Regions from separate parts of the Desulfuromonas versatilis genome, predicted to be linked through region 2. Evidence: riboswitches for the same ligand, from Rfam matches in the RefSeq annotation. Region 2 holds a riboswitch; the other holds the start of a gene.
What was found. A riboswitch is a leader RNA that binds a small molecule or an ion and turns the genes downstream of it on or off. The one in region 2 is predicted to bind molybdenum cofactor.
Positions count from the first base shown of each region.

Region 1: another riboswitch for molybdenum cofactor. It lies ahead of DESUT3_RS07770 (aldehyde ferredoxin oxidoreductase family protein); the one in region 2 lies ahead of DESUT3_RS01850 (ABC transporter permease).

Region 1 is NZ_AP024355.1:1,758,277-1,762,620, reverse strand. Features, by position in the region: gene DESUT3_RS07780 (HesA/MoeB/ThiF family protein) at 1-249, opposite strand, end outside; gene DESUT3_RS07775 (MoaD/ThiS family protein) at 251-475, opposite strand; gene DESUT3_RS07770 (aldehyde ferredoxin oxidoreductase family protein) at 623-2,350, opposite strand; molybdenum cofactor riboswitch at 2,379-2,498, opposite strand; gene DESUT3_RS07765 (iron-containing alcohol dehydrogenase) at 2,566-3,729, opposite strand.
Region 2 is NZ_AP024355.1:420,415-424,758, forward strand. Features, by position in the region: gene DESUT3_RS01840 (molybdopterin molybdotransferase MoeA) at 1-530, opposite strand, end outside; gene DESUT3_RS01845 (energy-coupling factor ABC transporter ATP-binding protein) at 497-1,231, opposite strand; gene DESUT3_RS01850 (ABC transporter permease) at 1,237-1,923, opposite strand; molybdenum cofactor riboswitch at 2,018-2,133, opposite strand; gene DESUT3_RS01855 (porin family protein) at 2,389-2,937, shown strand; gene DESUT3_RS01860 (Calx-beta domain-containing protein) at 3,235-4,344, shown strand, end outside.

The DNA of each region.
Region 1 (4,344 bases), 1.3 Mb from region 2:
GAGGACATAACCGCCCAGGCCGCCGCAGCCGATCACCGCGACGCGGCTGCTGAACAGACGCAGCTGATCCTGGCAGGAAATGATGGTGCGATTGCGTTGGTAGCGGGCGGGGAGAAGGGAGTTTTCAAGAGCGATGGCCTCGATGCGGGCGGGGCTGACCCCGAAGACCCGGGCGGCCTCGGCCTGGGCCTGCCAGGGGAGCAGGTCCCCCTGACAGCGCGTTTGCAGAAAGGAGAGAAGTTCCTTCATCTCACCCTCCCCCGACCAGGGGAAACAGCGACACCGTGTCCCCTTCGCACAGCGGTTGGTCGAGATTGCCGTGCCGGCCGTTGACCATCAGGATACCCAACTCCTCCTCGGTCACTCCGACATCTTCGAGCACCGCCCGTGCGGTGGACTGGGCGGGATAGGAACGCTGCTCGATCTTGAAGCGCCCGACGCGAAAGGTGGCGAACAGCTTAACCGTTATCTGCATGGTTGTTTCACCTTCCCGGTCCCCTCCCCAGGCGTGAAAGAGGGGTTGACAAATTCGACCATGTCCGAAAAAACCCGGGTGGAGGCCCCGGACGGACCTCCACCCGGCATGGAGAGAGAGTGGAAAAGAAACTCTCCCGAGAAGATATCAGAAGTTCCAGAAGGCGTCGATCTCTTCGTCGCTGAAATCCCAGACGACGTTGTGCGGAGGCACCGGCTCGAAGTTGAAGAATTCGGGCAGACGGTCGTCCTTGTTGGTGAAGCCGGCCTCGATGTTGAACTGGCGCTCGATCTTCAGGATGCTCTTGCCGAGGTTGGTGACGTCGTCGCCGGTCAGGTTGATGCCGAAGCGGGCATTGATCATGTCGATCAGTGCCGGCAGACACTCGGGGATGTCCAGCGCCGGGAAGGCAACGAAGATGCACATGCCGGTGGAGTCGACCGCCGCGGTGGCGATCTGCAGGTTGCGCGAGAGCTCGACCTGGCCGTCCTTCTTCAGCGGATCGACGTAGCCGCCGACGTTGAGGATGTTGGTGGCGATGGTGTAGCCGGCGGTGTGGTCGGCGCCCATGGTGCTGGTGGCGTAGGTGATGCCGATCCCCTTGACGCTGCGCGGGTCGTAGGCGGGGATCCCCTGGTTTTTGACCACCGGGACGCGGGTTACGCCGTAAGCCTTGCCGACGTGGCCGGTGCCGCCGCCGAGGATCCGGCCCAGGGCAGTGCCTTTGCCGATCTCGCCCAACAGACGAATGACCCCCTTGCCGTCGCCGAAGGGGAGAATCCCAGCTTCCATGGCGACGCCGAACATGACCGCGGACTCGATGGAGTCGACACCGATGTCGTCCATGATGTTGTCGGCCTCGGCAATGTCGTCAAGATTGTCGATGCAGCAGTTGGCGCCCATACCCCAGATGGTCTCGTATTCGAAACCGGAGGTGACGTACTTGCCCTGCTCGTTGAGGTAGACCTGGGAGCACTGGATGATGCAGCCGGCGTGGCAGCCGTGCTTGGGCTTGCCGCCGCGCTTGACGATGGTGTCGTGCATCGTCTCGCCGCAGATCTTGTCGTGGCCGTCGAACTGGCCCAGGGTGAAGTTGCGGGTCGGCAGGCCGCCGGCCTCGTGCAGGATGTTGACCAGCACGTTGGTGCCGTAGGTGGGCAGACCCTCGCCGGAAACCGGGTGGTCGAGCAGGGCCTTGGCGAAGGTGCGGGCCGCCTGCTTGAATTTCTCGGGATCGGCGACCGTTACGCCCGGGGCGCCTTCGGAGTCGATGGAGATGTACTTGATCTTCTTCGAGCCCATGACCGCGCCGAGGCCGCCGCGGCCGTGGCTGCGGATCTTGCTGTCGGGGTCCTTGACCGAGATGTTGGCCATGGCCATTTTCATCTCGCCGGCCGGGCCGATGGTGACGACACCAGTCTTCTTGCCGAGCTTGGCTTCAAGAGCTTCGATGACCGCGAAATTCCCCTTGCCCGCCAGGTCGTCGGCGGCGACGATGGTCGCGCCGTCCTTGGTCAGGTGCAGGCCGTACCACTTGTCGTCCTTGGGCAGCCCTTCGATGATCAGGGCCTTGATCCCCATGCGGGCGAACTGCTGGGCGCTGGTACCGCCGGCGTTGCTTTCCTTGATGGTGCCGGTCAGCGGGCTCTTGGCGCCGCAGGACATGCGGCCGGAGTTGGCCGCGGCGGTACCGCTGAGCAGGCCGGGGGCGAAAACCAGCTTGTTATTGGGACCGAGGGGATGACAGGTGGGAACCACCTCTTCGGCGACGATGGTCGAGGTCAGGGCGCGGCCGCCGAGGCCGGCCCACTTGGCGGGGACGTCCTCAATGCTGGTGGTCAGCTTCGACATGTCGACGCGGAAAATCTTGTCCATTGTTCTTTCTCCCTTTCTACGAAATTATCCTCAATGCTGTCGGTCTCCTTTCCGAAAGGGAGGCCCCGCCGTTTCCAGCGAAACCCGTTGGCCTGCCGCCATGAGGACCGTTCCCGTTAGGCGCCAAGGCTCGGAGAAAGCAACCGGGCCGCTGCGGCCGGGCGATATGGTGATTCGCCCGGCCGCAACGACCCTGGGGGGGGTATTACTAAAGCTTACATGGCAGCCTTGTAGATGCCAACTACGCAGTCGAGGGTCGCCTTGCGGGGGTTGGTCAGCATGCAGGCGTCCTTCATGGCGTTTTCGGCCATGATGCGCAGGTCGGTTTCCTGAACGTTGAGCTGCTTCAGGCCGGCCGGGATGCCGATGTCGCTGGAGAGCTTGCGGATGGCCGCAATCCCCTTGGCGGCGGCGTCGACTTCGGAGAGGCCGTCAATGGTCTCGCCCATGGCCACGGCGATGTCAGCGAAGCGCTTGGGGTTGGAGATCATGTTGAACTCGCAAACGGCCGGCAGCAGGATGGCGTTGCAGACGCCGTGGGGCAGGTTGTAGAAGCCGCCCAGCTGGTGAGCCATGGCGTGGACGTAGCCGAGGCTGGCGTTGTTGAAGGCCATGCCGGCGAGGTACTCGGCGTAAGCCATCTTGTCGCGGGCTTCGAGGTTCTCACCGTTGGCCACCGCGGGACGCAGGTACCCGGCGATCAGCTCGATGGCCTTGATGGCGCAGGCGTCGGTGATCGGGGTGGCGATGGTGGAGACATAGGCCTCGACGGCGTGGGTCAAAGCGTCCATGCCGGTGGCGGCGGTCAGCGGAGCGGGCTTGCCGACCATCAGCACCGGGTCGTTGATGGCGATATTGGGGGTGCAGCGCCAGTCGACGATGGCCATCTTGACCTTGGTGTCGGTGTTGGTGATGATGCAGAAGCGGGTCATTTCGCTGGCGGTGCCGGCGGTGGTGTTGATGGCGACGAAGGGAGGCATGGCCTTGGTGGTCTTGTTCACGCCCTCGAGGTCACGGATGTTGCCGCCGTTGCTGGCAACCATGCCGATCCCCTTGGCGCAGTCGTGGGAGCTGCCGCCGCCCAGGGAGATGATGGTGTTGCACTTGTTGTCCTGGTAGACTTTCAGGCCGTCGTGCACGTTCTTGTCGGTGGGGTTGGGCTCGGCGCCGTCGAAGATAACAACCTGGACGCCCGAAGCCTCGACCTGCTTCTTGATCTTGTCGGCCATGCCCATGGCCGAGATCCCCTTGTCGGTGACCAGCAGGGCCTTGGTGCCGCCCAGCGCCTTGACCTGGTCGCCGGTCTCCTTGGAGCAGCCGACGCCCATGAGGGAAACAGTGGGGATGAAGAAGCCGAAAGTCTGATCTGCCAATGCCATGGTTCTCTCTCCTTTTTACGTTGATGTGTTGTTGCCGGATTAGATGAGAATTCGAGGAAAAGTCTCCAGGGTTACAACGCGTAAACCGTGTACAAACCGAAACCTCTTACCCATCCACTCTCACTGCCAGGGTTAATTTGCCAAATTGAATCAAACGACGGTTGAGGTATACAGCAACAAGGATGCCAGCCCATAAAAACTCTGGGAAGAGTTTGTTTTAACGGGACTTTTACGTTGCAACCCGAGAACTCGCCCGATTCACCCCGTCCACCCCTGCTCCAACCAGAGACAAGCCGCCCCAAACTGAGTCACTCTGCAACATGATTGCACCATCCGGCAGCAGACTCTCCCCTCCCCGGCCTGCCGGACCCTCCCCGGCCCCACCCGAAAACTGTCCCATCTTGTGTCATTTCGTGCCCTCATGGTACGATCTGATCTGCTCAAAAACGGAACAGTACCCACCCGAGCCGGAAACCGGGGAGAAAAAATCGGCAAAGAATGAATTTTGTCGCATTAGCCATTGTCCCCATAAAACGCCTTTTTTCGTAAACGCCTGCATTCTTGCCGCTCGACACCCGTCTTCCCCCGAAGAAGCTGTCGCACGGGATTTGCAGA
Region 2 (4,344 bases):
AGGATGGCCACGCGCGGGCGTCGGTAGAGGGTGACGAAGGGCTTGCCGAAGCTGGCGAGCAGGTTGATTTCCGCCGGGCGCAGCAGGGTCCCGGGGGTAAGCACCTGCGCCCCGGTGGCGATGTCCTCGCCCCGGAAGCGGATATGGTCGCGGCGGCGCACCTCGCCGCGCAGGGTCACCCGACCCTTGGTCTCTTCGGCTTGCTCGAAGGGGACCACCGCATCGCACTGGGGCGGAATCGGGCCGCCGGTCATGATCTTGACGGCGCAGCGAGGTTCCACCGCCGGCTCGGGGATGCCGCCGGCCGGGATATAGCCGGTAAGGACCAGCTCGGCCCCCGGCGCGCAGTCGGCTGCGCGCACCGCGTAGCCGTCCATGGCCGAGTTGTCGTAGCGGGGCATGTCCCAGGGAGCGGTGACAGTTTCGGCGAGAATCCTTCCGGCCGCCTCAAGCAGCGAGACTCGCTCGGTCCCCAGCGGGGCGACGTTTTCCAGGATCAGCGTTCGCGCTTGTTCAAAGGACGCGGGCATGTCGATATCTCCGGGCTGGTTTGTGGCCGGTTTTCAGGAGGATGCGGAGGGTCGGCCAGGCGCCCGCCGACCAGCCGGACCAGCTCGCCGTTCAGGCGCTTGGGCTGAACCGGGTCGTGGGTGGCCATGATAACGGTTATGCCCCGGGAGGGCAAGTCGGCGATCAGCCGCTCCAGGGCGAGGATGGTCTGACGGTCGAGATTGGCGGTCGGTTCGTCAAGCAGCAGCACCTCGGGTTCGAGAGCCAGCGCCCGGGCCAGGGCCACGCGCTGGATTTCGCCGCCGGAGAGCTGGCGGGCGCGGCGCTGCTCGAAGCCGGCAAGTCCCACCTGGTCCAGCGCCAGGGAACAGCGGCGGCGCAGCTGCTCGCCGCGCACTCCGCGCAGGCGCAGGCCGAAGGCGAGGTTGTGGGCGACGCTGCGGTCGAACAGGTAGGGGGTCTGTTCAACCAGGGTGACCCGGCGGCGGTGCCGCTGCAGTTCTGTCGCTTCGAAGCTCAGGGGGGCTCCGCCGAAGCTGATTTGCCCCCGCTGTGGGCGGGCCAGCAGGGCCAGCAGCCGCAGCAGGGTGCTCTTGCCGGAGCCGTTGGGACCGGCCAGGGCGTAGATGCGGCCGGGATGCAGGTGCAGCTGATCCACCTGCAGGGTGAAGCCGGTGCCGTTGCGATATTCGATGTCGCGCAAAGCGTACAGGGGGGTCACGGAGGTCACCTCTGCTGCAGCAGGTTGAGAATCAGGTTGACCACCAGGGCCACCGTCATGAGGATGATCCCCAGGGCCAGGCCGAAGGCGAATTCGCCCTTGCTGGTTTCCAGGGCGATGGCGGTGGTCATGGTGCGGGTGTAGTCGCGGATGTTGCCGCCGAGCATCATGGCCACGCCGACCTCGGCGATCACCCGCCCAAAGCCGGCGATCACCGCCGCCATGACCCCAAAGCGGGTCTCGATGAGCAGCTGAAGCCACCCCTGCAAGCGGCCGGCCCCGAGGGTCTGGGCGGTGGGCAGGATGCGGCTGTCAGCCCCGGCAATGGCCGCCACCGTGTAGTTGGCGATGATCGGGGTGGCCAGCACGGTCTGCCCGATGATCATCGCCATCGGGGTGAACAGCAGCCCCCAGCTGCCCAGGGGGCCCTGGCGGCTGAGAAAGCCGTAGACCACCAGACCGATGACCACCGTCGGCAGGGCCATCAGCGTGTTGAGCAGGGTGACCGCCAGGCGCCGGCCGGGAAAACGGCCGATGCCGATCAGCAGGCCGATGGGGATTCCGGCCAGGGCTGCGGCGACGATGGCGCAACCCGAGGTGTACAGCGAAGTCCAGACGGTGCGGAACACCTCGACGTCCAGCGCGGCGATGAGAGTCAAGGAGGTGGCCAGGGATTGCCAGATGAAATCCACGTCGGTCGTGTGCTCCCCTCAGGCGGTCGATAAAAAGTGAAAAAGGGCTTTTCCGGTAAGAAAAAGCCCTTTTCAGGTGCATGCCTTGCGGCGGCGTCCTGGAAAGGGTCCCCCTTTCCGGAAGGGAGGCCGCGCCGTTTCCCGCGCGACCCATCGGCCTGCCGCCATGGCATTGCCTTCAGGCGGACAGGCTCGGAGAACCTGGTGTTGGTTTTTTTTTCGTCCTGGCCGCCGGCCGGAGCGCTGGGTCGCCCCTGCATTCAGCCGGGTGGGGGCGGAGGCCGCAACCGCCAGAACAGCTTTTTTTACCCTAACTTGCGGAAAAAGGGAATGGATAATTTCCCCCTTTCGGTATACGGAACAGCCGGCCGGCTAAGGCTGAGGGTTTTGAAATTTTTCTTAATTCGGATATATTAACAAGGACAAACTTTTCACCAGGGGGAACCTGGCACAAAGGAGGGCGAATTGAAGATCGGGGTGGGATGTTTTTGGGGGATGCTGATGCTGGTTCTCGGGTGGAGTTGCCCTTCGCCTGCTGACGCCTGGTATATCGGCATCAAGGGCGGACCGATGATTTCGGATATCGGTGGCATGGACAACGCCGGCAACCTCGGAGCGCTGGTGGGCAGGGATGTCTACGGCTTCGAATACGGACGGCTGGCCGTAGAGGGCGAGTTCACCGCCTCCATCGAGGATGGGGAAATTTCCAAGGCGGAGTTCTTCGACGGCAAATGGGACCTCAACACCCTGGGAGTCTGGCTTGCCTATCGAAGCCCGCACCGGTTGTACGGCAAGCTCAAACTGGGGGTCAACTACGTCGATATCAACGTCGATCGCTCGGGGAACGATTTCAAGGATGAGACCACCGGCCTCTCCTGGGGCATTGGAGCAGGTTGGCAACTCGACGAGATCTTCAGCGTGGAAGTCGAATATACCCAGGAGACCGATCTGGAACTGGCCGGCGATGACGGGGACATCCGCTTTTTGAGCCTGGGCCTCAATTGCCACTTCTAAGGATTCCCCCAACCATCGGATATCACTGACCCCCCTGGGTTTCCACCTTCCAGGGGGGTGTTTTCTGCCCAAATTCCGGGTGGTTTCTTTTGCGGCTCCTGGATTGACAAAGCATTATGGCTGGCTAATATTATGAATAAAATTTTTTAATTTCTGGCTGACTGGGGCAGTTGCCGGCCTGACCCAGGCGTCCGCGGGGACGGCAATCGCTCCCCCGAAGGAGGGATCCCTTTTCGCGGCGGGTGGCGGCGCAAAGGAGCTTGGGCGGTTCGGCGTGCCGTGCTGAAGGGGGTACAGATGATGAGCGCAGAAACCAGGGTAACCATCCGGCGGATGTTCGGGACGGCACTGTTCGGGCTGCTTTGTCTGTTGCAGGTTCCCGGCTGTGGCGGCGGCTCCGGGGGCGGCGGCGGGGGGGCCGCTCCAGGGGTGGAGGTTGCCCCGGGCACGGCGTCCCTTTCGGAGAACGGCGGCGTCCAGGATTTTCAGGTGCGACTGCAGACCGCGCCCAACGGAACGGTAGTGATGAAGATCGTCTGCAGGGACGATGCGAAGGCCTGGGTTGAGCCGCAGCAGCTCAGCTTCAACTCGGAAAACTGGGCGACGCCCCAACGGATCTGGGTTTACGGCAAGGACGACCGGGTCGCCGACGGCAACCGCCTGGTGGAGTTCGCCCTGGGCTGCGATGGCGCCGCGAGCGGGGACACCACCGGTTACCTGCAGACCAGCAAAAGCTTCTCGGTGACCGTCACCGACGACGACAAGGCGGGGGTGACGGTCACCCACGATCCGCTCATCTTCCCCGAAGGGGGGGGCTCGGGTACCTTCACGGTGGGTCTCAATACCCGCCCCAACGGCAACGTCGTGATCGATGTCACCAGCACCGATGCAACCGAGGCGGTGGTGGATCAGCCACGGCTCACCTTCACCGCCGACAACTGGGCGGTGCCCCGGACCCTGACCGTTTACGGCGTGGATGACTCCGATTTCGACGACAGCCAGAGCGTGCGGGTCGCCGTCGACGTCAATCCGGATCCGGCCCTGACCACCGATACCACGGGCTATGCATTGCTCAAGCCCTCCGAGGTGGCCGACGTGCTGGTCACCGTGGTGGATGACGACTCGGTGGGGCTCACGGTGGTGCCGGGCAGGACGAGCTTTTCCGAACAGGGTGGCACGGGTTACTTCAACGTGGTGCTGACCAGCAAGCCCCTGCAGGCCGGCAACGAGACGGGCAGCAAGGTGGTCATCGACCTCACCAGTCACGATCCCGGGGAGGCGAGGGTCCAGCCGGGGCAATTGACCTTTGACGCCGACGACTGGTGGAAGCCCCAGCTGGTAGAGCTCATCGGGGTCAACGACGATGTCGCCGACGCCAACCAGAGCATCGACATCTCGGTCGAGGTC